DNA from 4 places in the Aneurinibacillus sp. XH2 genome. Region 3 is predicted to be linked to each of the others. Evidence: riboswitches for the same ligand, from Rfam matches in the RefSeq annotation. Region 3 holds a riboswitch; each other region holds the start of a gene.
What was found. Region 3 has a riboswitch for S-adenosylmethionine ahead of ACH33_RS09735 (alpha/beta hydrolase). Riboswitches for the same ligand answer to the same signal wherever they lie in the genome.
Positions count from the first base shown of each region.

Region 1: another riboswitch for S-adenosylmethionine. It lies ahead of ACH33_RS05210 (homocysteine synthase); the one in region 3 lies ahead of ACH33_RS09735 (alpha/beta hydrolase).
Region 2: another riboswitch for S-adenosylmethionine. It lies ahead of ACH33_RS14900 (trans-sulfuration enzyme family protein); the one in region 3 lies ahead of ACH33_RS09735 (alpha/beta hydrolase).
Region 4: another riboswitch for S-adenosylmethionine. It lies ahead of ACH33_RS15125 (MetQ/NlpA family ABC transporter substrate-binding protein); the one in region 3 lies ahead of ACH33_RS09735 (alpha/beta hydrolase).

Region 1 covers NZ_CP014140.1:1,070,348-1,078,196, forward strand. The annotation lists gene comER (late competence protein ComER) at 1-693, opposite strand, end outside; gene ACH33_RS05200 (DUF2533 family protein) at 794-1,042, opposite strand; gene ACH33_RS05205 (helix-hairpin-helix domain-containing protein) at 1,142-1,837, shown strand; SAM riboswitch class I at 1,926-2,030, shown strand; gene ACH33_RS05210 (homocysteine synthase) at 2,135-3,433, shown strand; gene ACH33_RS05215 (deoxycytidylate deaminase) at 3,572-4,075, shown strand; gene ACH33_RS05220 (hypothetical protein) at 4,171-4,764, shown strand; gene ACH33_RS19815 (MazG-like family protein) at 4,866-5,501, shown strand; gene ACH33_RS05230 (DNA internalization-related competence protein ComEC/Rec2) at 5,504-7,849, shown strand, end outside.
Region 2 covers NZ_CP014140.1:2,998,976-3,006,824, reverse strand. The annotation lists gene ACH33_RS14910 (DODA-type extradiol aromatic ring-opening family dioxygenase) at 27-797, shown strand; gene ACH33_RS14905 (DUF3298 and DUF4163 domain-containing protein) at 1,070-1,687, opposite strand; SAM riboswitch class I at 1,831-1,947, shown strand; SAM riboswitch class I at 2,050-2,158, shown strand; partial or broken gene ACH33_RS14900 (trans-sulfuration enzyme family protein) at 2,252-3,416, shown strand; gene ACH33_RS14895 (hypothetical protein) at 3,481-3,648, shown strand; gene ACH33_RS14890 (pirin family protein) at 3,889-4,596, shown strand; gene ACH33_RS14885 (cytochrome P450) at 4,645-5,985, opposite strand; gene ACH33_RS14880 (metal-sensitive transcriptional regulator) at 6,204-6,464, shown strand; gene ACH33_RS19470 (hypothetical protein) at 6,521-6,718, shown strand; gene ACH33_RS14875 (2-thiouracil desulfurase family protein) at 6,693-7,133, opposite strand; gene ACH33_RS14870 (aminotransferase A) at 7,543-7,849, shown strand, end outside.
Region 3 covers NZ_CP014140.1:1,952,381-1,960,229, forward strand. The annotation lists gene yneA (cell division suppressor protein YneA) at 12-299, opposite strand; gene lexA (transcriptional repressor LexA) at 527-1,150, shown strand; SAM riboswitch class I at 1,326-1,433, shown strand; gene ACH33_RS09735 (alpha/beta hydrolase) at 1,503-2,327, shown strand; gene ACH33_RS09740 (hypothetical protein) at 2,434-2,724, opposite strand; gene ACH33_RS19255 (phospholipase A2 family protein) at 2,841-3,485, opposite strand; tRNA gene ACH33_RS09750 (tRNA-Cys) at 3,515-3,588, opposite strand; gene ACH33_RS18695 (hypothetical protein) at 3,568-3,828, opposite strand; gene ACH33_RS09755 (helix-turn-helix domain-containing protein) at 4,086-4,319, opposite strand; gene ACH33_RS18700 (YvrJ family protein) at 4,316-4,471, opposite strand; gene ACH33_RS09760 (RNA polymerase sigma factor) at 4,458-5,096, opposite strand; partial or broken gene ACH33_RS18705 (transposase) at 5,441-5,687, shown strand; gene ACH33_RS09765 (hypothetical protein) at 6,227-6,499, shown strand; gene ACH33_RS09770 (MFS transporter) at 6,533-7,489, opposite strand; gene ACH33_RS09775 (DUF456 domain-containing protein) at 7,832-7,849, opposite strand, start outside.
Region 4 covers NZ_CP014140.1:3,040,226-3,048,074, reverse strand. The annotation lists gene ACH33_RS15150 (amidase domain-containing protein) at 2-964, shown strand; gene sppA (signal peptide peptidase SppA) at 1,038-2,015, shown strand; gene ACH33_RS15140 (RDD family protein) at 2,056-2,454, shown strand; gene trmL (tRNA (uridine(34)/cytosine(34)/5-carboxymethylaminomethyluridine(34)-2'-O)-methyltransferase TrmL) at 2,591-3,055, shown strand; gene ACH33_RS15130 (HAD family hydrolase) at 3,220-3,945, shown strand; SAM riboswitch class I at 4,033-4,146, shown strand; gene ACH33_RS15125 (MetQ/NlpA family ABC transporter substrate-binding protein) at 4,295-5,098, shown strand; gene ACH33_RS15120 (antibiotic biosynthesis monooxygenase family protein) at 5,449-5,742, shown strand; gene ACH33_RS15115 (PrkA family serine protein kinase) at 6,071-7,849, shown strand, end outside.

The sequences.
Region 1 (7,849 bases), 880 kb from region 3:
TCCACCTGGCACGCAAACTTTGGCCTGAAGTGTCGGCAGCGAAAAACGTCCGTCTTCAAGCAGGCGGCCAAGCCCGATAATCATCTCGGTCATTAATCTTGTAGCCTGCTCCTCCGTAATGGATGCATGATCGACCGCGCTGTCAATAAAGCGTTGCATTAGAAAGCTAAAAAAAGCTGGGCCGCAGCTTACAATATCCGAGGAAATTCGTGTTTGCGATTCTTCAATCTCTATAGGCGTACTGATGGCAGAAAGAAGTGTGAGCAGCAAGGTACGATCAGTCTGGGTTAAACGGGCACCGAACGTAATGAGTGAAGCACCGCTGAGCGCTGTATTCGTAATACTGGGAATGACACGGGCCACTTTGCAAGGAATATATGCTTCTAATTGTTGCACACCGACGGAACTTGTGATAGATAGAACAAGTTTATCGGGCGTCAAATGTTCGCCAATTTCGTCGAGTACCGTCCGATATTCCAGGGGCTTGGTGCACAGAAATAGAATGTCTGCTTTTTGGGCCACATTTATGTTAGTGCTAGCCTTGATGTCCGGGTGTTTTGCCGTGAGCGCATGTAGTTTTTCCGGTGTCCGATTGGCAACAGAGATTTGGGCGGGCAGAACAGCACCAGATTCGATAAAGGCTTCAATGAGGATTGTTCCCATACTTCCCGTTCCGATAAAGCCGATATGCATCTAAATCCCCCCGGCGATTATAATTATTTAATAAGTATGAGGGGAAAGAAAGATTTAGTACACATATTTTTCTAATTATGCTAAGATAGAGATGTGGTAATTATTTACAAATATTTTGTACCATTTCTTCCGTCACAAGTTTGCGCGGCGGAAGATGGTAACGTTGCGCAAGTTGATTAATTTGTTGTGTGATGTTATTAATCTCTTCCACGCTGATTTTTTCTCCGTTCTTGCATTGCTCTACCGCTTTTTCAATCCACATTTCCCGCACCGCATCCAGTTTGCGGTAGAGCGTAATATACTCAGCTTGCCTTGCGGAGTGGGCTGAAATTGCGTGATGAACACCCATTGTTTGCAATCCTCCTTTTTTAAGTGGCGATTTTCTGAATGTTTATATAAAAAGTATAGGCAAAAAGTTAGAAAACTACAAGTAAGGGAGAGAGATGCGGTGAAAAGCTGGTTTGTAGAAAAGAAAAAATGGATCAGTATTAGTATATGTCTTTTTATTTTGGGCAGTAGTATTTATTTTTATAATTACACTCAGGAGGAAACAGAAGCAAAAACGCTTCCGTTTTCTGAGCAACAAGCGGTTACGGGCTCCTCCGTTTTCACTGCCGGGGAGAACGATCAAACGGGAGATCCCATAGAAAAAGAGGAAAGCGCGCGCTCTCCTGCGCCATCCGTTCAGGCGACTGTCGTCGTTGATGTGAAGGGCGCGGTAGCGAAGCCAGGGGTATATACGTTACCGGCTGAGGCACGTGTGTATCAGGCCATCGGGATGGCGGGCGGATTGCTTCCGGAAGCGGATGCAAAGCAAGTCAACGGAGCGCAGCGGCTTGTTGACGGCATGCTCTTATATATTCCGATAAAAGGAGAAGAGGCTCTAATCGGTACAACGGGTCTGGCATCAGCAGGAACAGCTTCTGCGCCGGGCGCACCCGGGCAGGAGGAGAAAATTAATATTAATACAGCTACATTAGAGCAACTACAAACCATTCCTGGTATTGGGCCTGGAAAAGCAGCAGCTATTATTCAATACAGGGAAGAAAATGGCCTGTTCAGAACGGTAGAGGATTTAACAAAGGTAGCAGGAATTGGTCCGAAAACATTGGAGAAAATGCGCGCCAAAATTTCTGTACAATAAAAATCTTCAAATTAAGTTGACAGGTAGGAATAGTAAGGCTATAATAAAACCAGAATCAGCTCAAGCGAGAAAATTTTATATAAGACATCTCTTATCAAGAGCGGCGGAGGGACTGGCCCGATGAAGCCCGGCAACCGGCACGTATGTGCAAGGTGCTAATTCCAGCAAAGCAGCATGCTTTGGAAGATGAGAGCGATGATACATACCTGCGTAGAATCCTCTTCTTCCAAAGAAGAGGATTTTTCTTTTGGTTGGCATCGCCGAAAACAAAGAATGATGACAGGGAGGAAAAAGAGAATGGCAGAAGAACGCAAATTCAATTTCGAGACGGTATGCTTGCACGGAGGACAGGAAGTGGACCCGACGACGCTTTCGCGCGCGGTGCCAATTTATCAAACAACTTCTTATGTATTTAAAGACACGGAGCATGCAGCCAATTTGTTCGCATTGAAAGAATTCGGTAACATTTATACGCGCATTATGAACCCGACGCAGGATACGTTTGAGAAGCGGATTGCGGAACTTGAAGGCGGTGTGGGTGCGCTTGCGGTCGCTTCCGGTCAGGCGGCAATTACGTTCTCTATTTTAAACATCGCGCATGCGGGGGATGAAATTATCGCTTCCAGCAATCTATATGGCGGAACATACAACCTGTTCGCGCATACGTTTCCGAAGTTCGGCATAACGGTGAAATTCTTTGATCCGGAAGATAAGGATGCTATTCGTGCCGCGATCACGCACAAGACAAAAGCGCTTTATGCGGAAACGATCGGAAATCCACGCGCAGATATAGTTGATTTGGAAACATTAGCGGGCATCGCGCATGAGAACGGAATTCCATTTATTGTAGATAACACGTTTGCCACTCCGTATCTTTGCCGTCCGATTGAATTTGGCGCTGACATTGTTGTTCATTCTGCTACAAAGTTTATCGGTGGTCATGGTACCTCAATTGGAGGCGTGATTGTCGACTCCGGTAACTTTGACTGGAACAATGGCAAGTTCCCAGGGTTAACTGAGCCAGATCCGAGCTATCACGGTGTAGTATACACGGAAGCAGTCGGCAATCTTGCCTACATTATCAAAGCGCGCGTACAATTGCTGCGCGACTTTGGGGCAGCGATATCTCCGTTCAACTCTTGGTTATTCCTGCAAGGGTTGGAGACGCTTCATTTACGCATGGAGCGTCATGTGGAAAATACAAAAAAAGTAGCGGAATATTTGCAAGAAAACGAACTTGTTTCCTGGGTGAATTATGCAGGGCTTGAGAGCAGTCCTTATTATGAGCGCGCAAAGAAGTATTTGCCAAAAGGACCGGGTTCCATTTTCACGTTCGGCATTAAAGGTGGGCTGGAAGAAGGCAAACGCTTTATTAACAGCCTGAAGCTTCTTTCCCACTTGGCGAATGTTGGCGATGCCAAAACGCTTGTTATCCACCCTGCAAGTACGACGCATCAGCAGCTAACGGAAGAACAACAGCGCAGTGCGGGTGTTACGCCGGATATGATTCGTCTCTCTATCGGTATTGAAGCGGTAGATGATATTATTGCCGACATTGAGCAGGCGCTTAAAGCCAGCCAACTGGTGAATGCATAATCGTAGTTTGACGGAAGCAGAATAGTAATAAGTTTTAGAAGGGGTGAGGAAGAAGACTTTCTCTCCCTTTTTTCTTTCCGGTATTCTTTTTCGCAGGTTAGAATAGTAAAGAGAAAGAAACAGAAGAGAGGGAAAGATATGAGCCCACGGAAGACATGGGATGAATATTTTATGGATTTAGCGTATATGGCCGCGACCCGGGCCACATGTCCGCGCCGTCACGTTGGGGCGGTACTAACCAAAAATAAAAAAGTGCTGGGAACGGCCTACAACGGAAGCCCAAGCGGCGTTGAGTCTTGTCTTGATGTTGGATGTATGTTGCATACCTACTATGAGGTAGACGAACAAGGGAACAGCGTTGAGAAGCAAAAATGCATTCGCACCATTCATGCAGAGCAGAATTTGCTTTTGTTTACCGACCAGGAGGAACGGCAGGGAGCCACCATCTATGTCACGGATCAGCCGTGCTGGATGTGCGCTAATTTAATCGCCAACAGCGGCATCATCGAGGTGGTCTATCATCGGATATATTTGAAAGACTATGAGAAGGTAGCACATCTTTTTGAACAGAAGCAAATTATGTTTCGTCAGTTGCTTGAGTATACGCCTCCGGCCGGGGTTCAGATAGAAATTGTAGATTAGAATATTTTTTTATAAAAAGTGTAAAAATGTGGTATGGATGATAACTAAGGGGGTAAAGATGTAGCAAGAGGATATTTTTTTGAACTATAAACGAGGTGATTTTAATGCAACCGAATGTCGCAACGATCCGTGGCGTATGTGATAATTTCCAAGCTCCTCAGGAAAGAACAGATGATGTGTATCGCATTGTGGAAGAAGCGAAATCCCGTTCCGAAATAACGGTAGAAGAAAAGAAAACGATGCAGGGCACATTGTTGCTCGGCTTTTATACGGAACACGGCGTCTTTCGTTTGGTTGTACAAGCAGGTCTGCCGATTAAAGGCCGTCTTTATATCAATGGTATTACGGAAGAGGAAATGATGAGCAATCCTCTTATTCGTCTGTTTTATGGTTCTATTTACCTGATGGGAGCGAGCGGCATGCTTCGTCTGTATGAGGAAGGAGTAAGCAGAGATATTCACTTCCGCGAGGGACGTATCTATGAAAGCAACGGATTGGGCGAGGAGAAAGAGTTGTCGAACATACTGGTGGATCAGTATATCGATCGGCAAATTTTAGAAGGTCGCATTAATTACCTGCTGGAGAAGTTGAATGATTGTATGATACATAACAAAGAACCTCACGTGCATATCATCAAGCAAGAGTTGTGTCTGCTCACTGATCAATGGAATGAGCTACAGAATTATTAGAAGGAAAGAGGAAAAAAACTTCTTCCTTTTTTTTACATTTATCTTGATTTTTATGATACAATAGAAAGAAAAAACGTATAGGGGAGAAAGGGGAAAGTAAAATGGAGATCGTACTTCCCAGGCTAAATCGACTCGTTCCTTCGCTGGAGTCGACTTTTCGCAAGCTGGTGGAAGAACAGGGAGAGCTCAGTGAAGCCATCCTTTGCTGGATGGATGAACAGGGAACACCACGGGCGCGAGAAGCGTTGCAAAACGTAGCCGGTGAATTGCTCGATGTCGCTCAAACTTGTATTTCTATGACATTTGTTCTGGAAGATTTAGCGCCTGAGGTGCGCTTGGAAGATATGATTGATGACCATCTGGCCAAACTGTTGCGCAAAGGGTATTTGGAAAGCGTAGCTGGTGATGTATATATTAAAGTGAATGAAGAAGGATTTCGGGCAATGAGTTTGCCGCGTCTTACCATTCCTGGTGTTACGCTTGACAGTACAGTATTAAATATTTCTGTCGCTATCGGGCGGTTTGCCCAATGGATCGGTAAGTTTCGCGGTGCTAGCGGAGAGAAGCGGGTTCATACAGATGAACAAATTTTAAAAGGGTGCGGTTTAAATCTTCTGCATATTGCCCAGTGTTGCTTTACAATGTTATACATATTGGAAGAGACTTTTTTGATGGATATTGATGCGCTGATGCGTGCGCATGTGGAAAAGTTGAAGAAGCGCGGGTATGTGAAATAAGAATGAGGCAACGGGCGCTTTTTTTCTGCGGTTTGTACATGCTGAGCGGGTTGGTGTGTGCTTCTCAGTTTGTCAACAGCGCCCGTTTAGGTTGCGGTTTGCTGTTAGGGTTTATAATCGTGGGGATATTGCCTGTTTTCAAGAATAAGGCATACTATAAACTTGTTGTGACGGGACTTTTGTTCTTTATCACAGGATTTTCTTGGTATTTGTGGATCGAAAAACATAATGTGAGCATTTTACCAGATGAAACGAACGCAGCATTTGCGGGAGAGATTCAGAGCGCAGTGATGTTTGATGGAGATCGCTGCAAATTTATTTTGCGCATTCATGTACTTAATGGGAAAGCCTTAGAAGTTCCAGAGCTGGTGCAGACAACGATTTATTTTCGGAATGAGGCGAGCCGAAGGCAGGCGGAGAAAGTTCTCAGCTATGGAGCAACCTTGAGCGGAAAAATAGAAATCGAACGTCCGGCCCCTCCTACAAACCCGGGCGCTTTTGACTACCCAACGTATCTCCATAGAAAGCATATTCATCGGATTGGAAAGATATGGGATGTTGAAAGTTTATCCTACGGACATGCACCAATCGGATTTACAGGATTGATGATGTCCTGGCAGAAAAAGCTGGCGAATCGGGCTTTCGAATTATATCATCCGACATCAGCGGGCTTGCTTTCAGGAATGTTACTCGGAGCGGTGGATCGTGTAGACCCGGAATTGTACACTACATTTTCTTCGCTTGGGCTTACCCATGTGATTGCGATTTCTGGGCAGCACATTACGCTTCTTGTTGTCGCACTTGTTTACGTTTTACGTTTATTCGGCTTTACCCGGGAGCGTTCTTATTTGCTTACCGCGTGTTTGTTGCCGGTATACGTAGTAATGACCGGTTCCAGCGCTTCGGCAGTACGTGCGCTTATCATGGGTGAACTGGCCTTGTTTGCGCTTCTTATGCGCCGGGCAAAAGATGGCTGGAACCTTTTGGGTGCTTCCTTTTTATGTATGGCGCTTGCCAACCCCTATTATATTCATGATGTAGGGTTTCAACTGTCTTATCTTGTTACTTTTGGATTGCTTTCCTTTGTACCGCCGTTGATGCGTAAGCTTCCCTTTAAACGGGACGGAGTACGGGGTCTTGCTGCGGTGACATTAGCAGCTACACTTGTTTCTTTTCCGCTGACGATTTATTACTTTCACGTTTATTCTTTTCTTTCACCTCTGGTCAATTTTTTGTTTGTTCCCTTTATAAGTATCATGATCGCGCCGATGGCCGCTATTTCATTTATGCTGGGGATGATCCATCCAGCTTTCGGGTTCTTGCCGGCAAAAGTGGTGGACACGCTCCTGCTTCCAGTTTTACAGCTGTTGGATAAGGCTGAAGAATGGCGGAGTTTTCGTTTTGTTTTTCGTTCGCCATCTTTGTTTTGGATAGGTGGATATACGTTCTGGCTTCTCTTTCTCCTTGGATGGTTGTATGATAAAATAGCCCTTAATTGGAAAAATGTGATGATTTTTGCATCTTTTTCTTTCCTTTTGTTCGGAACTCTTTTTATTTCTTGGGAAAGAAAAGGGGTGACCATTACATTTTTGGACATCGGACAAGGAGACGCTATCGTCGTCGAAACTCCGCGCAATGTTGTGCTTATTGATGGAGGAGGACCGCTGCCGGAGGGGAATAAAAAGCCATGGCAGCGGCGAAGAGACCCGTTCAATCCAGTCAAATCCGTCGTTATGCCGTTTCTTTATTCGCGGGGGATTTCTACCATTGACTTGCTGGTGCTTACGCACGGAGATAGCGACCATGTTGGGGGGATGCCGTATTTGCTAAATCATATTCGCGTTAAACAGGCCATGGTAAATGGTTTGCCTGCAAAGACAGAAATCGAAGCAGAAATAAACCGATTGTTTAAAGAAAAACGCATTTCTGTCAGGAAAGCCGAACAGGGGCAGGTGTGGAGGGAGGAACCAGAGATCGTATGGCGCGTTCTTAATCCTGCTTCCGCGCCTTCATCCACTGGAGAAGACAATGCAAATTCGGTTGTGTTGTTACTTCAAGCCTACGGTGTGCGCATGTTGTTTACGGGCGATCTGGAAAAGGATGGGGAACAACGTCTATTAAGCGAAGCGAACATTGGCCGGGTGGATGTGCTTAAAGTTGGGCATCATGGCAGCAAAAGTTCGACTTCGGAAAATTGGGTGAACTATCTTAAGCCGAAGCTGTCTGTGATTTCCGTAGGGAAGAAGAACCGTTACGGCCACCCACACCGTGAAGTGATAGCAAGACTTGCTGCGCTGGATAGCATTATTTTACGGACGGACATATGCGGGGCGATCACTGTTTATGTG
Region 2 (7,849 bases), 1.0 Mb from region 3:
GGAACAGAAAACGGAGGGATGCAGTGATGGTACCTGCTTTGTTTGTTGCACACGGCGCGCCGACATTGGTATTAGAAGAAAATCAATATACGAAGATGCTAAAAGGATTGGCTGATCGTCTGCCGGAACCTCGTGCTATTGTGTTGTTTTCGGCGCATTGGGAAGCGCCTGTACAGATGGTGAGTGCTGTAGAAGAATATGAGATGATATATGATTTTTACGGTTTTCCGGAAGAAATGTATAAAATTGTATATCCGGCCAAAGGAAACAAGGATCTTGCACAGAAGATCGTAAAGTTGTTGGAGGAAAGTGGAACCGATTCCAAAGTGGACGCGGAGAGGGGGATTGATCACGGAGCTTGGGTGGTACTTCGGTTGATGTACCCGGATGCTCGTGTCCCGGTTGTTGTGCTATCGGTGAATCCTGCGCTTTCCCCTGCGGAGCAATATTACATAGGGCGGGCGCTGGCACCGTTGCGGAAAGAAGGTGTGATGATTATTGGAAGCGGCGGAACGGTACATAATTTGCATAGGTTGAATTGGAACAGTTTAGAAAAAGAAAAGTGGGCGGCCACGTTTGACGATTGGCTGCAAGCAAAAATAGAGATGTGGGATACGGATTCGCTGTTTAGGTATGAGACGGAAGCGCCGTATGGCAGGGAAGCTGTGCCACGCAACGAGCACTTTATTCCGCTGTTGCTCGCCATGGGGGCGGCGGATGACGGAAGAAAAGCGGATTTGCTGCATCGGGAATATCAGCATGGAAGCTTGAGTCTATGTTGTTGGAAGTTTGAATAATCAGTGTAAGGGTGTCGCAATTTATAGTCATTTAACTACAAATTGCTAATTGGAAGCATCCTTCCTCTGCAGACGAGCAGCCGATTGGTAGGTATTCAGTATACAACGATTGGCAAAGTATTTGAATATCCGCGTCACGCATTTGAAATATGAAAGACCTTTCGATAATTGAAGGGTCTTTCATATTTCAAAGCGGTGTTTGAACAGCATGTATCCAGTTTTATGACGTTTTCGGATATAATCTTGCGTTTTATACGGCAACAGATGTAATGTTATGCTTGAGCCATTTTTCCTAAAGGCCCATTTTCATTGATGATATCTTCCAAGTCGTATACAGATATGGGAAACATGGGAAAGCCGACATAGTAAGGGGTAATTTCATACAGTTGAAAATAAATAACCAATGCTTTATCTGCTATATAAAAATCTTGATCTGGCCGAATCCCTTTAAATTCGCCTAACAATGGGATGTTTCGTTTTTTAATCTGGAATTGAATAATATTGGACAGTCTTTTTATGTAATCACTTCCTTGTTGAAATAAATCCTTCAATTGATAGAGTTTACCTGTTTGAATATTTATAGTTAATGATTTTAAAATGGTGAGTCCATGTGCGTGGTGCAAGATATAGGCATAATTCTCTAGGGTTAGGCTAAGGATATCTCTTTCATTGGATTTGATCTCATAATGGCCGAGCATTTCGATCGTTGTTGGATTTTGATAATACCCTTGTTCTTGGATTAAGGCATAAACTTGATGCAAAATGATAACGTTTATTTTTTCTTGTACAGCCTTATTTTTCAGTCCTTCTACCCGAGGATAATAAATGGTGACATTTGGGGCAAGAATGGACATTGTTTGTATATAAACGGGGAAGTTATATGAATCCATAGCATACCAATCCCTTTCGATTTTTTCCTATGTTTTAGCCTATTCAGGAAGTGGTTGCACGGTTTTTGTTTAGAGATTTTTTAAATTTATTGACAGTTTTCATAAACGTAATTATTATAGAATAAATAATTTATATATTGATTTTCTTATCAAGAGAGGCGGAGGGACTGGCCCAGTGAAGCCCGGCAACCCCAATGACCCTATTCGAGGGAAGGAAGGTGCCAATTCCAGCAGGATACACATATCCTGAGAGATAAGGAAAAGGATGAGCAATCAGCTCCTTTATACCTTACTCAGGATAAAGGGGTTTTTATTTTGCCCTGCAATTTGGTTCGTACGATGCACACAAACTGAATATATCGCTCTTATCAAGAGAGGTGGAGGGACTGGCCCGATGAAACCCGGCAACCATCAAACGCAATGTTTGAACGGTGCTAATGCCTGTGGAACGACTGTTCTAAACGATGAGAGGGGAAAGTTTGCTGTATATAAACACTCTCCATCGAAGAGTGTTTTATTTTTTATCTTTGATGTTTATGAAACGAAATGAAACGGAGGAAGAACATGAACATTGAAACACTTCTTGTTCGTTCTGGGTTAGAAAGAGACCGCGCGACTGGTGCAATCAGTACACCGATTTACCAGAGCGCGACTTTCCAGCATCCAGAGCTGGGTGTCAGTACCGGATATGATTATTCCCGCACAGCCAATTCAACCCGGACAGCGCTGGAAGAAGCGATAGCCGTGTTGGAAAAAGGAGCGAAGGGCTTCGCTTTTGCTTCCGGGATGGCCGCCATTTCCTCTGTTTTTTGTTTGTTAAAGAGCGGGGATGAGATTTTGCTTTCTGATGACATTTACGGCGGCACGTACCGGGCGATTACAAAACTGTTCCCTCGTTTCGGCATACAGTCAAAGTTCGTAAATACAACGGATATCGGTGCGATTGAAAGCGCGATTACGCCGGCGACACGTGCGATATTTTTGGAGAGTCCGTCCAATCCGCAGATGAATATTACAGATATTGAAGCCGTATGCCGGCTGGCCAAACAATACGGGTTGCTAACCATTGTCGATAATACGTTTATGACGCCTTATTTACAGCGGCCTTTGCGGCTGGGAGCCGACATTGTGATTCATAGCGCCACCAAATATATCGGAGGACATAGCGATGTTGTAGGGGGGGGTGGTGGTAGCGGGCAAAAAAGAAATCGCTGAAGAAATCGGATTTATTCAGAACGCGTTCGGTGCCATTCTCGGCCCGCAAGATTCCTGGTTGTTGCTACGGGGATTGAAGACGTTGAAAGTGCGGCTTGACCAACATCAGAAAAGCGCGCATAAAATAGCGGTTTGGCTGCAAAACCATCCCGCGGTAAAGCGGGTATATTATCCCGGTCTTCCCGAACATCCGGGGCATGAGCTGGCCGCTAAACAGGCAGCGGGCTTTGGCGGCGTGCTCTCTTTTATGTTGCATAATGTAGAACAGGTAGAGCGATTTTTGCGGAATGTCACTCTTCCGGCTCTTGCCGTAAGTCTCGGCGCTGTCGAAAGTATTTTGACGTATCTGGCTCGGATGTCGCATGCCAGTATTCCGGAAGCGGATCGAAAGAAAATGGGAATTACGGATACGTTATTGCGCCTATCGGTCGGTCTGGAAGAGCCGGACGATTTGATTCAAGATCTGGAGCAGGCTTTGCAATGTAGTGTTTCCAGTTCCAATTATGTTTCTTGAGTATATATCATTTTGGATGTTTTGTATGTACAATCAAAAGAAACTGTTTTGTACATATAGGACATTGATACACAAAGATGGAAAATCTTTCGGGGTATGGGTAACGATACGGGCTGTGCCCAACGGCAAAGAGCATCATGTGCGGCAATACGGCGTGCATTTAATAAACAAGCCGTGTGGCGAAGAGAGACCGGTCGGTGATGCAATTGAACGGCAGTGTTTGATGGGATGAAAAAGTGCAGTTCCTGGCTGGGAAGCGCAGCGCATGTTTACCGGGGAGAAGTCATTTCCATAAGGGCAAACCGGGATAAGGAAGGACAGCCGATAGATGTTTCGGCTGTTTTTTTACATAGAAAATGATTTGAGAAAGAATAGGCTCATAATAAAGGAAACAGGGAAAAGATGATTGACTTTTTTATTTATTGTAATATACTTTTATAAAGTAAGTTAATAACTTATCAGGAGGTTGGATATGATTACTATTTATCCAGCAGCTTCGCGTTATTCCACAAATCATGGTTGGCTGCAAAGTAATTTCAGTTTTTCGTTTGCTGAGTATTATGATCCAAATAATTTACAGTTTGGCCCGCTTCGGGTGTTTAATGATGATATCGTACAACCGGGTACGGGCTTTGGTGCTCATCCGCACAGGGAAATGGAGATTGTCTCTATTGTGCTGAGAGGACAATTGAAACATCAGGATAGCACTGGTAATTCAGCGGTGCTTGTGCCGGGAGAAATTCAGCGCATGACCGCCGGGACGGGGATTATGCACGCTGAGTTCAATCCGTCCGATACGGAAGAGGTTAATTTTTTGCAGCTTTGGTTTCTACCGGATGAAAAAGGATTGGAGCCTTCATACGAACAATTCGCGTATAATCAGGAAGCAATGAGAAATAACTTGTTGCCTATAGTAGCGAAACGTCAAGTAGATGGGCATCGCGTAGCGCATATTCATCAGGATTTGACGTTATATCTTTCCAGGCTGGATACCGGCAAGAGCCTGACATTTACGCAAGCGGAAGGCCGCCGTATCTATGTATTTGTGATTGAGGGCGAACTGGAATTAAACGGGAAGAAAACGCTGCACACTCGTGATGCCGCGCGCATTATGGACACGCTAGTATTGGAGTTGAAAGCAGCAGAAAATGTACACTTTATGCTTATCGATCTTCCTTAATCATGCAAGTAATGAAAAACTTGCGGGTAACGTGCCCGCGAGTTTTTCTTATCTTTTTTTCACGATCATGCGCAAACCGTTTTTGGGGCGCAGCGTCACCACCGGTTCCGGTTCGACCGGATTGTGCGGATCGGCGAGACGCAACTGGAATTTTTGAGCAATTGTAACGAGAATAAGCGTGGCCTCCATAATGGCGAAATGATTACCGATACAGACGCGCGGCCCCCCGCCGAACGGAAAGAAAGCAAACTGCGGGATTTCTTTAAGGAGATTGCCTGCAAATCGCTCAGGAATAAAGGCATCTGGATTATCGAAATATTTTGGATTGCGGTGCATGACATACTGGCTCATCATAATCGATTCGCCCGGTTTAAATGTATGTCCTCCAATCTCTATTTCATCCGTCACCTCACGGTTAATTGCCCAGGCGGCCGGATAGAGGCGCAGCGTTTCCCAGATTATATTTTCCGCGTATTTTAATTTCGGCAGATCATGTACGGTTACTTTCCGTCCGCCAAGCACTTGTTCGATTTCCGACCAGAGCTTTTGCTCCGCTTCCGGGTGTTGGGCGAGAAGGTATAGCGTCCATGACAATGTGTTTGCCGTTGTTTCATGGCCGGCGATGAAAATCGTCATGACTTCATCGCGTACCTGATGGTCGGTCATGCCCGTACCATCGTCTTCATCCCGTGCCGCAAGCAGCATGGAGAGTAAGTCGCCACGGTTTTCATCTTCGCTTTTCCGGCGTTCTTCAATAATCGAGAAAATGACCTTATCCAATGTTTCCGCTGCTTCTTTAAATTCGCGATTGCTTTTGGTCGGGATGCTTTCCGGAATATCAATAAACGAAGAGGCGCGTCGGCTTACATATTTTAACCCTACATCAATCGCATGCTCGATATCATTTAAATTTTTATTAATACTTGTCCCAAACATTGTTTTTGTGATAATGGAGAGGGTTAATTCCATCATATCTTTCGAGATAAGGCGCTCTTCGCCGTCCTTCCATTTACTGATGAGTTTCTCCCCATATTCCACCATCGTGTCGCCGTAGCTGACAATATGGTCTTGACGGAATGAAGGCTGCATAAGGCGCCGCTGACGCATGTGGAATTTTCCTTCGCTTGTGAGGATGCCTTCTCCGACGACTGCTTTGGCAACTTGTAGACCTTTTCCTTTTTTAAAGTGTGCTTGTTTGGTTACGAGTACTTCCTTAATATAATCGGGGTTGCTTATTAGATAAAGGTGCCGGGGACCAAATCTCAGGTGAACAATATCGCCATATTCTTCAGCGGCGCGGCGCAGAAATTCAAGGGGATTCTTGCGAAAAGCAAACAGATTGCCGGTAATGGGTAAGCCCTTTGGGCCGAGAATTTCGATTTCACTCATGTATGTTCCCTCCATTTTTGGTTATATTGTGTACTATCTCCCTTTCTTATTCTTTTTTTTATTTTTCCTTTATAAATCTTACGGAAAGACAAAAGAACATTGTCCGTGGGGAGGAGTTCGTGCTATGATTTGAAAAAAACGGGATTGCGAACTTCCTGTTTATTGTTGATACCTTAGCGGGTATGATAAAGACATACCATCGATTGAGGTGATAAGGGATGGAATATAACGATGCTATAAAAAATCGCCTCCGCCGCATTGAAGGACAGATTCGCGGAGTGCTCAGCATGATGGAACAGCAAAAGGATTGCCGTGATGTTGTCACCCAACTCACCGCGGTTCGTTCCGCTGTTGATCGCGTGATCGGATTGGTTGTGGCAAATAATATGGAAGCGTGTATACGCATGGAAATTGAAAAAGGAAATAATCCCGATCATGTTATTAAGGAAGCGGTTGATTTGCTTGTAAAAAGCCGCTAAGAAAGCAAAGCAGCACGTTATGTGCTGTTTTTTTGTGATACCAGTTTACTTACGACTTGAGAACAAAATGTGAAGATATGGAAAATATGTTGTTAGGGAGTGTCATTTCCGCGCTGTCGACCGGACTGAGCGCCGTGCCGATTTTGTTTCTTCCGCATATTTATCATTATGCACAGCATATACTGGTAGCGCTGGCCGCTGAAATAATGATGGTCGATTTCCCTAACATTATGATTCCTCCGATTGGACGGTGATTCCGTGACGCATCAACAGGGCGGTAGTGACACCGACACCTTTTCGTTTTGTTTTGGAAAATGTGCCATTATAAATCATGTTGCTGCCACAGGAAGGGCTACGTTCTTTCAAAATGGCTTCTTTAGCATTAACTGATTGCGCAATAAGCAAAACCTGCCGTGCACCTTGCAGGAACTGTTCTGTTACGTCATTGCCTTGATTGTCAATAACTTTTGCTTTCCCATCGAGTACATCAAATCCGTCGCCGCCCACAATTTCCGCCGGATTGCGGGGGGTTGACAGCCCGCCCAGTTGCTCTGGACAGACAGGAATTGCTTTTCCGTCTTTGACGAGTTGCTCAATTTCTGCTACCCGATTGTCTTTTTGGTCGTACCGGCATGCGCATCCCATTAAACAAGCGCTTATGATTTTCATCTTTGTTTCCCCTTTATCATTTTATTATTTGTGTTGTCAATCACACGATCATGTCGTTTCCGGTTTCTTTTGTTTTTTGTTGCAACTTCTGCAAGCTTTCTTCAAGATGAGCGATCAGCATGACTTTGCCTTGTTAGGGGAAAGCGCTTTTATCGTTGCTCCCCCGATTCTGCTGATGGCTCCGGTAATCATGGCACCTTTTCTTTCTATTGTTCATATATGCTGTTCCCTTTGAAATAGGGTGGAGAGGCAAATTATATTATACCACGTACCACAAAGTCTGAATCGAAGCCGCTGAAATTATACGGATGCTTAGTATTGAACAGCAAAATTCATCATAAGGCGTGCTATACTTGAAAAAAAGAGATAAATATGCGTACTGCGCGCGGAAGAAAGGGTGTACGAGCAGATGGAACATTTAATCAATCCGCGGGTTCGTGATATTCAAATTTCCGGTATCCGCAAATTTTTCAATCTTGTGCAGCAATACGATGACGCCATTTCTTTAACAATTGGTCAGCCTGATTTTGCTACGCCAGGTCATATTAAAGAAGCAGGAAAACGCGCGATTGATCAAAACTGGACAACATACACGCCGAACGCTGGCCTGCCTGAGCTGCGGGAGGCGGCCGCAGCGTTCGTTTGGAAAAAATACGGCTTACGTTATGACCCGGTGACGGAGATTATTGTGACGAACGGAGCGAGTGAAGCGATTG
Region 3 (7,849 bases):
TCTTTTTTACTTTATTTAATCGGAATAATAATATGATCACCTGGATGTACAATGGCGCTGTCAAGCTTGTTCTCGCGCTGGATATAAAATAATAGCTCGTTAATGGACATGCCAGCCTTCTCATTATAACGATCAGCGATCGACCAGAGCGTATCGCCAGCTTCTACTATCACCTCAACACCAAGTGGGTTCGCTGGCTTATCGTTTCCGCCAATAGATGCAAACACAAGATTTGCCATGCCGAGGATACCCATACCGATAATAATTCCGATAAGTAATGATTTCTTGTTCATCTTCATCGTACTATCCCCCTTCTATTGTTTTCGCTTTCGTTATTGAGAGTTTATGCTTGTCTATGTATAATAGAACTGAATGAAAAAGAACATTTGTTCTTAGTTGTATATCAATATATTAATCAGAACAAGCGTTCTTGTCAACAAAGATTAGAACTTATGTTTGTATACTAGAACAAATGTTGATATAATTAAGAACAAGGAAGATTTCATAGAAAGAATGGGGTGTTAGTATGAAAAAGCTGTCCAGCCGTCAACTTGCCATCCTTGATTACATAAAGAAAGAAGTCAGGGAAAAAGGCTATCCGCCGTCCGTACGTGAGATCGGTGAAGCCGTGGGCCTCGCTTCCAGCTCTACGGTTCATGGACACTTGGCACGCTTGGAGAAAAAAGGACTGATTCGCCGCGATCCGACAAAGCCGCGCGCTATCGAAATTTTAGACGGGGAGCGCAATGAAGCTACAGACGCGTCCGTTAAGACTGTAACGATTCCCGTATTGGGGAAAGTTACGGCCGGTATGCCGATTACAGCGGTGGAAAACATTGAGGAATACTTCGTGTTGCCGGAAAACATGGTTGGAAATGATACGGTCTATATGCTGCGTGTGCAAGGAGAGAGCATGATTGATGCCGGTATTTTAGACGGGGATTACGTCATTGTTCGCCAACAACAAACCGCCAACAATGGGGACATTGTCGTGGCGATGACAGAAGAAAATGAGGCAACCGTTAAACGTTTTTTCAAAGAAAAAAATCACATTCGCTTGCAGCCAGAGAATCCGACGATGGAGCCGATTTTGCTTCCTGCAGTTACCATTCTTGGCAAAGTAATCGGGGTATACCGCAACATTCATTAAATCTAGAGAACTAAAGAAAGCAGCCTTTAAAGGCTGCTTTCTTTAGTTATGCGTGTTTTTGGCAAAAGAAATAATACCAACTATACAGGTTTGAATTTAAGTTTTTATTGACGTCAATAGCATCTGTAGCTATACTTTAAGGTAATATATCACATCTTTATACTTGGTTTTCTTGTTCTTATCAAGAGTGGTGGAGGGATTAGGCCCAATGAAACCCAGCAACCGGCGGATGCATTCGCAAGGTGCTACATCCTACAGGACATTTTGTTCTGAAAGATAAGAAAGGATCTTTTCTTCTCCTCCTTTCTTCTCTTCAGAAGAAAGCTTTTTATTTATTGAAGGAGGAAATAATATGGAACGCAGTATTACCATCGTGTATCAAAGTCTTGAACTTGTCGCCAGTGTGCATTATCCATGCGCAGAAAAAAGGAAACAAAAGGAGAAATGCTGGCCTGTAATTATTATCTGCCATGGATTTGTCGGTAATCGGATTGGGGTTAACCGCTTATTTGTTAAAGCGGCGCGCAGACTGGCAGCGGAAGGCTATTTTGTTCTGCGCTTCGATTATGCTGGATGCGGAGAAAGCAATGGCGAATACGGTTCTTACGGCATCGATAGTTTTATTGAGCAAACGCGTTATGTACTTGATTATGTACTAAGCATCGATTGTATTGATAAAACACGTGTGTTCTTGCTCGGCCATAGTTTGGGCGGTGCCATTGCCCGCTTGACTGCAGAACGAGATACGCGGGTAAATGCGCTGATTCTTTGGGCACCGGTAGCCCATCCGTTCGCGGATATTACCCGCATCATCGGCAACGATGCATATGAAGAAGCAATGCGAAACGGCGAAACGGAATACAGTGGCTACCGTCTTAAAAAAGAATTCTTCATTTCACTTGCAGAAGCACAACCGCTTGTATCTGGCGCTGGTTTTCTTGATGATGCACTTATTTTGCACGGGACACGCGACGAAGTCATTCCGGTTGACGCCTGCTATTTGTATGAAGGCGTATTGCGGCAGCAGATTACAGGGGAATGTCGTGCGATCACGCTTGAAGGGGCTGATCATACGTTCTCTACCATTTCTGCCTCCGAATTGCTTTTTGCTCATACCTGCTCTTGGCTACAGCAGCTTGAAACCCGGAAAAAGAATTGGAGCGACTGGATCATATGATAGTTGGGAAGGAAAAATGATCAAGTTTTTCGATTCTCAACTTTTCCTTTTCACTAGCTTGGTGGCGATGTGGTGGGACCCCAAATTATTGACTATATCAAAAACTTTAAGGACCAAAAAGAATAGTGCCCCAAATAAAGTAAAAAGGCGGAAAAAACAAAATAGCCATGGCTAAATTACCCCAAAGTCCTAACTTACTTAAATAGTTCATTTGTTTATTTTTTTCAAAGAAAAAGGCAGATATTCCAATTAGTAAACCTATTATATTACTTCCATAAAACAACACCCATTCAGATCCAAATAAGCGAAAACCACTAAAAAAGGCTATTATGGAAAAAACTAAAAACAAAAAAGAAACCAAACCTACAATATTACATGGAGATTTAATTTGATTCATAACAACACCTCAATCATTAGATTTAAATTTATTATATATTATAATTCAAGGAATTTTATCCAAAAAAAAGAAGTAGTGTTTAATACACTACTTCTGTAATGATTCTAATTACCTTTTTAAGTACAATTATATTCATACTGCTTAAGGAAATAAGCATTTATAATAATTGCCCATTCGCTTCCTTCATATACGTAAGGTGCTAAACAATGAATTAACTTTCTATCGCATTCACAATTAAAATAACCATTATTCCCATAACAATCATCGTGATGCTTACAGCACCAGTCAACAGGACTAATTGGTGTTCCAGACCCACACTTAGGACCGCAATAATTTCCATAAATACATGGAAGATCCATTAATTCTGTTTTATTATCAAGACTATCAATTTGATTAATTTTTTCGTTCATTATTTCTTGGATTTCTTGAAACTCATTTTCAGTATGTTGTTTGTTATATACAATACTAACTTGGTTGTCAATAACTTTATAACCAGTAGTTTCGATTATATCTCCTTTCTTTTCAATTTTACTCCCAAAAACTGATTCTACTTCAGACTCAGTAAAAAGAACTTTTATGTTCCCTAATTTGACCTCCAAAACATTTACAATAGTTTCCCCTTTTTTTAATGTAAAAGCTGTGGTTTTTGCTAATAAGATGTTGTCTTTAATTAATCCTTTCAAAAGGATATTAAAGTCTTTATTTTTTTTCGCTTGCTCAACCAACTGTTGCTCCTGAACATCGGATACAAACTGTTTCATAAGTTACACTCTCCTTATTAAAAATTTGGTGGAGGCGGTACTCGGATTCGAACCAAGGATTAAGGTTTTGCAGATCTTTGCCTTACCACTTGGCTATACCGCCAAAAAATTTTTTAGATAAATCACCCCTTTCCTTTCGACAATGACAAGATGTGAGGTTTGTCCCATAGTAAGTTCTGTAAAAATCTTTAATTTTCTTTACTTGTTTTGCAGCATCCATAGCTAACTCCTGAAAAAGTTTTTCCTCTCCATCTGAGCATATGTCTTGCAAGCATTTAGAGTATTGTGCTTGACTTCGCCTTGCTTCTTGGAAACAGCGAAACAATTTCTCTGGAGAACTCATGATATTTTCCCTCCTTTAGCTCTTTTGTGAAGTTCTACTATAGAAAAGGGAATCAAGGTGTAAAATAACAACCACTTTAAAAAAATAGAATTTTGGAATAACTCTAGTACTCCCTTTACTATAATCGCTTTTATTCCATACTTTAGGTGAACGAATGATTAGGTGCTGGCTTCTATGTCTTAAAAGGGAATAGGTGATAAAGAAAACAACCAAAAAAAGAACCTTTTATGGAAGGAAGGTTCTTTTTGCATTTCTATTTACTTTTCACTATTCGCTCTCTCTAAAAACTCAAAAAATCCAGGTATATTAGATGTATCAAATCGTTGAATCGCCTTTATCATTTCAATCCGTAGTTCTTGTTCTATATCTTCTTGTTCGGAATAGGTAATAAAACGACTTGATTTTTTAATTTTCGGCTCAAACAATCTAATAATTTTTAACATTGTTTCTTTATCATGAATATTGTCAACCAGTTCATACAATTTTTTCATTTTGTTTCCCTCTTCTTTATTTCGTCAATTAGTTCTTTCACTATATTCTCCAATTGCTGAAAACTTTTTTCTAAGCGAGCCAATAAATAAATCGTAATAAAAATGGGAAAGCCTACATTAGAAATCACCCCTACCCAGTCAAACTGTTCCATAAGAATCCCTCATTTTGTATGCTTCTGCTAGCTTCTTTACTGCTTGTCTATATGATTTAGACACAGCTTGAGGTGTAATACCTAAGATTTTTGCGATTTGTTTATGAGTGAGATTGTCCAGAAAGGATAATTCTAGAATTTCGAGCTGCCGTTTGCTCAATGTAGTTAAGATGTGATACAAAGAAGAGTCTTCGATGTGCTCTAAAAAATTATCTTGTTTATTAATTACTTTTTCCGCAGTATCACTTTCATTTATATCTATAAGATTGCCAATGGTTTCAACGGAATCTCCCTTGTTAATCGGCTGATCGAAAATAAGTAGACAATGATACTGTCTTTTTTTGTGCTTGTGGTAATAATCTCGTGAGGTGTGACTTAGAAGTTTAGACAGATAGTGAGTTAAGCGGATAACAATATAATGTCTTCGGAAGGCTTGATTTAATTCTTCGATATTATCTGCTGTAGGAAAACAAATTGCTTTTAAAAACAAATGAAAATGTTCCTGATTATATAAAAAGCTTTTCACAACACGATTAGATAATCCTCTTTTATATTGTTGAATAAAATTCACTACGCTCCTTTCTAACCCACCTTTTAATTTCCCATAAGAATATGGTTTATTCAATGATATCCCCCCTTTTTTTATAAAAAAGGGATATATAGGAATTAAAACAACCTTAAATATCAATTAAACATAAATTATATATTTTAGTTGGCTATTGTCCCTAAGAAAAAAGGAGAGGCTACAACCCTCTCCTTTCAATTATTATAAATTACATCCTGCACTACATTTGATTTGTGAAGGGCCACGATACGGAACTCCCCAACCTCAGAAATACGGGCAAAGACCCAGTGTGAAACCGATAATTTATATGCTGGAATTATTATATACTCTTGCTTCTTTTCCATAATATAGATGACGTAATTATTTTGTGTTTTGTGTAAGGTTATTCACCAATATTTAGAGTCTTTTTGTCTTATCCTTCTTCGATCCGAGGTGTCATTTATACAACCAACTGGATTGAACGTACAAACAAAGAAATTCGTAAACGCCTAAAAGCCCATGAACAGCTTATCGAATCTCAAAGCGGCAGAGAAAATTGTGTACCTTACGCTGCAAGACTTACAAGAACGTTGGTCTACCCGCAAGCTAAAGAAATTTGCGTCTGCTTATATGGCATTGCAAGACAAATTTAAACAAAAATATGGAGAGTAGAATCAACTTCCTGTTTGTATGGTAAAAAATAGAAGAACCCGTCGAGGGTTCGGCAGGCCCTCGCTTTTTAGCTTGCCCTTGACTGAACCTTCTGTATTTTTTTCTGAGTCACTAAGGAGGGAGTTGATTCCGATTTTCTATCCACCTCCGGTGGATACCCTGCTTACTTACACAAAATTCTTGACGGTACCATTTGTTCATTAACTTGATTAATTTTTTCTTTTCTTTTTGTTTTTCTTAATTAAATCCATTATAACAACCAAAGTCAGTATAAAAACAGAATGCATTAAAGGTTTAACATAGCTGGGTTCATCGTAGATAAAGTAAGCTACTATAAAGTTAAGTATGAAAGTAATAAAGTATCCCAAAATTTAATCGTCTCATTTCATCTCAGAAAGGTTGATTTGTGACTGTGAGCTAAGCAACTTATTAACCTCAGTTATAAATTCAGGTGATGTTTCATTTAACTTTGAAAGTCAATATTGTTTTTCTCTAAGATACTGATAACATTTTCATTTAGTACAGGTGAGACTTTTTCATTGACTTCAGCGGCGGCAGCAAAAGGGGCACTATCTGTCGCAGTTTCGGGATTGAATTATTTGTCCAATTATTCAATTGTTGTCATAGGAGATTTTTCCGATGGACTACTTGGTTCTTCTGCAAATGCAGAAGGTGTAAACAAAGCAGTGATTAATACGGCAGAGGATAAAACTCTTAGTACATTTTTTTTTCATAAACTTTCCCTCCTATTTGATATATTTGTAAACGAATCATCCATAATACCATATTATATAATATTTTGTAATAAATAGATTATAAAATAAGGAGAAGAACATAATAAAATTCTACAAAGTACTTTTGATTTTTATGTTATCTTCAATATTAACTTTTGATTTTACTAACGCCGTTAGAAGTGCGGATATTCCGTAAAGGGTGCCAGCTGTTAAATACACTGTTTTAACCCCAAATAGATCAGATAATAATCCCATGATTAGTACCGATAAACCAAATACCATGTATATAAGAATCCCATGGGCAGAAAAAACGATTGGCAGGATAGAATATTCTACGTTTTTTTGAAATATAGTTTGTTGAGAGATGTCTCTTAATTGATATGGTATTCCCATTAACAATACGATACCAAGTGATATCCATGGATTGTTATTTAGCGCAAATATAAAAGTAAGGATACAGACTGATAAAGAAGATAAAAACAGACTAACGATGAGTTTTTTATTAATCCATCTAGCTAAAAACCACGCAACTACACTTCCAATCAACATTCCGGTTATATTGCTTGCATTAATAAACCCCCACCATTCTTCACCTTTATAAAGTACTTTCTTTACAAAAACTAGAATAATAGCTCCAATCCAAATACTCCCTGCGAATGTTTCAAAAAGATCCATTAATGTTACAACTCGCAAAATTTTGTTATTCCAAATATTTATCCATCCAAAGCTGAAACGCTTCCATTTAGATTCCGCGTCTTGGTTTACTGTTGTATCATTTGTTGGATCCTTAATAAAAAACAACGATATTGTGGATAAAGCAAGCAAACAAATTGTAATCAATAAAACATAGATCTCTCCAATATAAACGATTAGTATCCCTCCTAAAGACCAACCTAATATCTGAACTATTTGATTAATACTTGATAATAAACTATTTGCTTTTACTATTTGATTTGAGGAAACTAAACGAGGGACTAAGGAATTTCTACAAGGTCTGGTCCAACCGTCCATAAATGAAATTACAAAGACTAAAATCAATATTCCCCCTAAATAGTTTGTTACCATCATTAAAAATACCAGAAAAAAGTTTGAATAATAGGAATCATTGTAGCTAAAGTTGCAGATCCAGTTAGCTTATAAATTAAGGTGACAACAGTGATTGTATATAAAGCGTCTCCTAAATTAGCCATAAACTGACCTATTAGAAGTAAGTAAAATGAAAAGTTTTTTATCACTTTTTATCCCTCTTTCATGTTCTAATTAAGCACTATAAGAACGAATACAAAACGTTGATGATACGCCTGAAAAATAAGGCTACAGATTGGATGTGGAAGTAAAATCCAGTCTGTAGCCTGTTTTGACACGTGTCTCAGTCATGTTCTATCTTGCTTTATTTATTATTTTTTACATTTACAGAACAACGATGAA
Region 4 (7,849 bases), 1.1 Mb from region 3:
AATGACCACATGGAGAGAGGCGCTAGAACACTATTTTCAATGTCGGACAAAAGGAATGATTGTAGGGACGGAAGAACTGGATTCTTATCTGGGCGAAGGCACAAAAGCGGAAATGATTCAGGCCTGTAATGCGCGGCGCAGGCAGCAGCTTTCTGCGAGAAATGCGCGTCCGCTGAAAAGTCGGTTGCAGCTTAGTGGTATCCAAATTGAAAAAGAAGGTACCACAGAAATTATCGTTCGGGTTGAAGCGAACGAATGGTATGCTTATCAACTGGAGAATCAATGGTATGAGCAGGAAAAAGAAGTACGCACACGCATTGTATTGCGAAAATGCGAGGAAAACTGGGTCGTTGAGCAGGAGGAACCGATTGTCGCCCACCTTAATGCTTGGGAATCAGAAGCATTAGAAGTTCTTTGTTTGGGTGGTAATGACAAATATGAGGTAGAGGACGGAAGTGAGCACGGATTACGTTATACGTACGATCGGCTTCAGGCGGTGCGTTATGCCGAAGCGTGGTGGGACGGCTACAACCCACAGTTTCGTCACTTTGACGTGGATTGTACGAACTTTATATCGCAATGTTTGTATGCGGGGGGAATCCCCATGCGCTATACAGGCAACAAGGCGACAGGTTGGTGGTATAGAGGAGGAAACAGCCCATCGGCACAGTGGAGTCATAGTTGGGCGGTTGCGCACAGTTTTCGCTGGTATCTCGAAAAGGGAGGCCATATTAAAACCGAAGTGAAAACGAGCGCTGGTGAACTATCGCTAGGAGATGTGATTTGCTATGATTTTGACGGCGACGGGCGGTGGCAGCATTCCACTATTGTTGTGGCCAAAGACAGCCAGGGTATGCCACTTGTGAACGCCCATACGACGAACAGTCGCCATCGCTATTGGGACTATCATGATTCAACCGCTTATACACCGCGCATTCAGTATCGTTTTTTTCATATTTTATAAACGAATTGAATCTTTTGAACGGATGATTCGTAAAGAAAAGAGGAAGGATGATATGCAGATAAGGAGGAAGTGAATGATTGTTATGAGCAATATGAACAAACGGAGGTGGATTGCGCTTGCAATCGTTGTAGTCATAGTAGGAGCGGCGCTGTTCCTTCAAATATTGCGGGGCGATACGATATCTGCTTCTGCCCCGAAATTGTGGCAAGAGGAAATCGTATCAGGAAGCGGCTCCGACAAGATATTGCAACTATATGTAGAAGGCGTGATCTCGGAAGAAACAAGCTGGAATAGTTCATTTGATTACGAAGCGCTTATTTCCCAGTTGAACCAGGGGAAGGATGACCCGAAGGTTAAAGCGTTCGTTATTCGGATTAACTCGCCGGGCGGAGCAGTTGTTCCGACGGATGAATTGTATCGTAAACTCAAACAGATTAAAGCGGAAACGAAAAAGCCGATTGTTATTAGCATGGGTTCATATGCGGCCTCTGGCGGCTATTATATTGCAACAGCTGGAGATAAAATCTTTGCCAATCCGTCCACGCTGACTGGTAGTCTCGGCGTGATCGCTTCGTATTTGAACTACGGTGAGCTTGCAGAAAAATACGGGGTTAAAGAAGTTGTAATTAAGAGTGGTAAGTTCAAGGATATTGGAAATCCGATGCGCGAAATGACGCAAGATGAACAGGCATTATTGCAAAATATGATTAATGAAAGTTATCAGCAGTTTGTTTCAGTAATTGCGGAAGGCCGAAAGATGCCACGGGAAAAGGTTCTTCAACTTGCCGATGGCAGGGTATATACAGGAAAGCAGGCGAAAGCGAACGGTTTGGTTGACGAATTTGGCACATTGGAAGATGCGACTGAGGCGGCACGAAAAATGGCCGGTTTGCAGGAAGCAACGGTTGTTCGCTACGAAGAGCCGTTCGGCTTTTCTAAAATATTCTCGTCTTTTTCGGCTAAACTTTTTTCATTGAATTTGCAGTCTTTACCCGATGTTCTGAAAGAAGAAAGACGGACACCAAGCCTCGAGTATATTTATCGTCCGTAGTTTATACATTGGTGGCAACCGGGCAAAAGGAGGAGTGCTTATGGAACATGAAAGCATGCGGTACGCCGGATTTTGGATTCGTTTTTTGGCAGCCTTGATTGACGCTATTGTGCTGATGGCAGTTATGTATATTTTAGGGTTAACTTCGTCCGAGACATTTTCCGTAGAGTGGAATATAGAGAATCTTATCGGGCTTGCCTACTACATTATCCTTACTGGTTTGTATGGGCAGACGCTTGGCAAAATGATTATTGGGGTCAAAGTAGTGCGGACGGATGGCAGCGCGGCAGGTTGGGGCGCGGTTGTCTTAAGAGAGACAATCGGCAAAATCCTATCCGCCATTGTATTTTTCCTCGGGTTTATATGGGCCGGATTCGACAAGCAAAAACAGGCTTGGCATGACAAGATAGCCAGCACATATGTAGTGAAGACGAAATAAAGGAATGCGAAGAGAAGGGCCGCAATTTTGCGCAGCGGCTCTTTTTTACATATTATGATGAAAAGCAACAGACGAAAGTACGTTCATTTCTGTTTTACAAAGAATGTGCTATGATAAAGATGAGGTGAACAGGTGAATGGCGTTTAACATCGTGTTGCATGAGCCGCTTATACCGGCCAATACGGGCAATATCGCCCGCACGTGTGCGGCGACCGGGACAAAGCTTCATTTAATCGAGCCGCTCGGTTTTTCCACGGACGATAGATATTTAAAGCGGGCAGGGCTTGATTATTGGCATGCGGTCGATATTACATACTATAAATCGTTCGCCGATTTCGCAGCGCAGCACAGGGAAGGACGGCTCTTTTTTGTCGAGACGAGTGGAGCGAGATACCATTCCGAGGTAGAATACAGGGATGGTGATTTTTTTGTTTTCGGTAAGGAAACAACCGGTATTCCGCAAGAGATTCTTTCGCAATATCCCGGACAAACGATACGCATCCCGATGGGCGATGCGACTCGTTCACTTAATCTGTCTAATACAGCGGCGATTGTATTGTATGAAGGTCTTAGACAAATAGGTTACCCTGGCATGAAGTAAAACGGGATACAGAAGTTTGGAGGTATATATTATCGAAGGAATAAATTCCGCATGTTCATTATTATCGACCGTGCGAAACAGACAGGCTGCAATTATCGGGATTTGTACAAGAATAGAAAGAGCATATCGCTCAGCAGTGGAAACAGTAAAAGGAGGATCCGGGAATGGCGGAAAGAGCGATGCTATTTGATCTGGACGGAACGTTGTTGGCATTGGACACAGAAGCTTTTGTTCACAGGTATATGAAGAGGCTGGGGGAATATACCGCTCATATTGTCGATCCGGAATTGTTGGTCAAGTCTGTGTGGCAGGCGACCAAGTACATGATGACAGATGACAGGGCAGAACGGACGAACGAAGAGATTTTCCGTGACCATTTCCTTTCGTTATGCGGCTTAGAACAGGAAGCCATCTGGCCTGTGTTTGATAAGTTTTATGCGGAAGAGTTTCCGCGGTTGAAGGAAGATATTGAACCGCACCCGTACGCGCTTCAAGTCGTAGAGGAAGCGAAAAAGCAGGGCTACAAGCTTGTTGTGGCTACCAATCCGATATTTCCCGACGTTGCTATTCGCGAGCGGATGAAGTGGGCTGGTCTCAAGGAAAATGATTTTATTCATGTAACCGTTTTTGAGTCATCCCATTATTGTAAGCCGAACCCGAAATATTTCCTGGAAATTTGTGAACGGATTGGCATAAAGCCGAAGTATGCTATCATGGTCGGCAATGATATGCAACAGGATATGGTAGCGGCGGAAGTTGGTTTGAAGACATTTCTTGTCGAAGATTACAAGATTGATCGCGGTGTGCCACAATACCGGGTGGATGCTTCCGGTACGCTGCAAGAGCTGTACGATCAACTTATTTCACGCAACGGAATTTTTTCCGAATAATTAACAAAAACATTTTATTAGAAAAATAATTGACAAGAGTGCATAAGACACGTAATATAGTTCTCAGCATAATAATTAAATACTTCTCGCTTATCGAGAGAGGCGGAGGGACTGGCCCAATGAAGCCCGGCAGCGGATTTTCCTTGAGCGGAAAATGCTGTGCCAATTCCAGCAGGATTTTTCTATCCTGGCAGATAAGAGTTCGAGGTTAAGATATAACCCCTCTTCGCTCTGCCGGAGAGGGGTTTTTGTATCACGCATATCGGGCCCATGTGCGCGATACGAACCGACACCTTTGCCAGACATAGAAAATTAGAAATGAATTGAGAGTAAAGAGGGGTAAAAGACGATGAAAAAATGGATTGTATCTGTCGTTTTGTTGCTCACCGTCGGTTTGCTCGCGGCATGCGGCGGGGAAGGTAATGGGAAGAAAATTGTGGTCGGTGCAAGCTCTGTTCCGCATGCGGAAATTCTTAAGTTTGTACAGGATAAATTAAAAGAGCAAGGCGTGGAGATGGAAGTAAAAGAATTTACAGACTATGTGCTGCCGAACACGGCGCTTGAAGAAAAACAGCTTGATGCGAACTATTTCCAAACCATTCCTTATCTTGAAGATTTCAATAAAAAACATGGCACTCATATCAAAGCATTGGATGGCATTCACTTGGAACCGATGGGACTGTACCCAGGCAAAGAAAAGGCGCCTGAACCGAAACAAGGTGCAGTTGTAGCGATTCCAGACGATGTATCCAACGGTGCACGCGCATTGAAATTGCTGGAATCGAAAGGCTGGATTAAACTGACGCCCGGCAAAGAGCTAAACAGCTTGACGAAACAGGATATTATCCAGAATCCGAAAAAGATCAAAATTACGGAAATGCAAGCTTCCATGCTGCCGCGGGCGATCAATGAAGTGGATTACGCAGTCATTAATGGAAACTACGCGATGGAAGGCGGTCTGACGTTCGACCAGGCGCTTGCGGTAGAAAACAAAGATTCCGAGGCCGCCAAAACGTTTGCTAACATTATCGCTGTTAGAGAAGGCGATGAAAACCGCGAGGAGATTAAGAAGCTGATTCAAGTACTGAAATCAGACGATGTGAAGAAGTTTATCGAAGAAAAATATAAAGGTGCAGTTATTCCGGTATTCTAAGAAGCGAGACAACCGGCTTGCCCTTTTTGCCTAACGCAAGAACTCCGCTCTTTATAAAAGATGCGGAGTTCTTATATTTCATAGTCCCCAAGTTTTGTCTTCGTTATAACCAGCTGTGAAGATCGCACCAAGTAACATGACTGAGACAAGCAAGATGATAACCATTTCTTTGTCTCCTTTCCCAAGCCTATTTCATCTTTATTATAATGGATTGTGTCATACTTTGGAATATCGCAGAAAAGACAATCTTGTTAAAGATAATGCGCTTACATTGGAAATTAACGGAGTGATTTGCTATATTGAAAAGGAGCGATACTTTACGGAGGTGAGCTTTACAAATGTATGTTGTGATGAATGTGTTGCAAGTCCCCGCTGAAGGCAAGGAGCGGATGGCAGAGATGTTTGCTAAAAGCGTGGAGCGGATGAAACAGGTACCCGGTTGTCTGGAATTCCAGTTTTTAAGCGCAAAAGGTGCGGACAAGCAGATCGTGTATACGAAATGGGATAGTGAAGAATCGTTCCGAGCGTGGACCGAAAGCGAAGGATTTCGTCAGGCTCATGCGCACGCTTCCAACAATAATCCGGCTACCGGATCGCAACTGGAAATTTACGAAGTGTTGCATGGTGCTACATACGACAAATAAATTGAATCGGGATATAAGTTGAAACACCAGACCTATAGCGGGGCTGGTGTTTTTTAATACCCTGCCTGCAATTTTTGCTTAAGCAGTGATTCTACATTCGGGTCGTTCCGTCATATATATATAAATACTAATAAGAACTACTGGCTTAACTTTATACAAATGGTCATATGTTATAGCTGGAATAGCAAGGGTTTTTGCAAGTATGTAAGCCGGATAAAAATCTTTATGGTGAAAAACCTGCTAGCATGTCATCTGCATTTTCAGAATAAGATAGTAAAAAGCGCCCTAAGAATGACCATTCCGTAGAAGAAAAGGAGAGGAGTGCCCGATGGATATCCTGAAGCGGATTGCAGAACACCGTGCACGTGAAGAAAAGATAAAATGGGAAGGAACATTCGCTGAGTACTTAGAGATCGTAAGAAAGAATCCGCACGTGGCCCAGACCGCACACGCCCGGGTGTATAACATGATTAAGCACGCCGGGATTGAATATAATGAAGACGGCACGAAACGATATAAATTTTTTAGCGATGAAATTTTTGGCCTAGACCGTGCGATTGAGAAGTTGGTGGAGGAGTATTTCCATTCAGCCGCTATGCGTCTTGATGTTCGTAAGAGGATTTTGTTGTTGATGGGACCGGTCAGCGGAGGAAAATCAACCATTGTTACGATGCTTAAGCGCGGCCTTGAACAGTATACACGCACCGATGAAGGAGCGGTATACGCGATTAAAGATTGCCCGATGCAGGAAGATCCGCTACATTTGATACCGCATGAATTGCGCCCGGAATTCGAAAGGGAGCTTGGCATTAAGATTGAAGGTAATCTGTCTCCATATAACCAGATGCGTCTTGAAACAGAATATGGCGGTCACATCGAAGATATGCCAGTCGAACGCATCGTTTTCTCGGAAGCAAAACGGTGCGGCATTGGAACATTTAGTCCGTCTGATCCGAAATCGCAGGATATTGCCGATCTTACGGGAAGCATCGACTTTTCAACGATTATAAAGTATGGCTCCGAATCTGACCCGCGCGCGTATCGTTTTGACGGGGAATTGAACAAAGCGAATCGTGGTCTGATGGAATTTCAGGAGATGCTGAAGTGCGATGAGAAATTCCTCTGGAATTTGCTTTCGCTTACCCAAGAAGGAAACTTTAAAGCTGGCCGTTTCGCCCTTATTTCCGCTGACGAGCTTATCGTTGCCCATACAAACGAATCAGAGTACAAAGCATTTATCAGTAATAAGAAAAATGAAGCCCTCCAATCCCGGATGATCGTGATGCGCATTCCGTATAACTTGCGCGTATCGGATGAGGAGAAAATTTATGGGAAGCTAATTAGACAAAGCGACCTTGGACACGTCCATATCGCGCCGCATTCCCTGCGTGCTGCAGCGATTTTCTCCACTTTGACACGCTTGAAGGAATCGAAGAAGCAGGGCGTTGATTTGTTGAAGAAAATGCGGTTGTATAACGGGGACGCTGTGGAAGGATTCAAAGACTCAGACATTAAGGAACTGCAAAGCGAATTTCCGGATGAGGGCATGTCTGGCATTGACCCGCGTTATGTTATTAATCGTATTTCTAGTGCTCTTATTCGCCGCGATACCGAATGCATCAATGCCCTTGATATTTTGCGGGCGCTCAAGGATGGCTTGGATCAGTCACCTACCATTACAAAGGAAGATAAAGAACGCTACCTTACATTCATTAACATTGCGCGCAAGGAGTATGACGAGTTAGCCAAAAAAGAAGTACAAAAAGCGTTTGTTTACTCGTATGAAGAATCTGCGAAAACCCTTTTGGATAACTATCTTGATAACGTAGAGTCCTATTGCAACAAAACGAAGGTATGTGACCCTATTACCGGTGAAGAAATGGACGCGGATGAAAAACTTATGCGGTCGATTGAGGAACAGATTGGCATCTCGGAGAATGCGAAAAAAGCATTCCGTGAAGAGATACTCATCCGGATTTCTGCTTATGCGCGTAAAGGCAAGCGATTCGACTATAACAGTCATGAACGACTGCGCGAAGCGATCGAGAAGAAGTTATTTGCTGATTTGAAAGATGTTGTCAAAATCACGACCTCAACCAAAACGCCG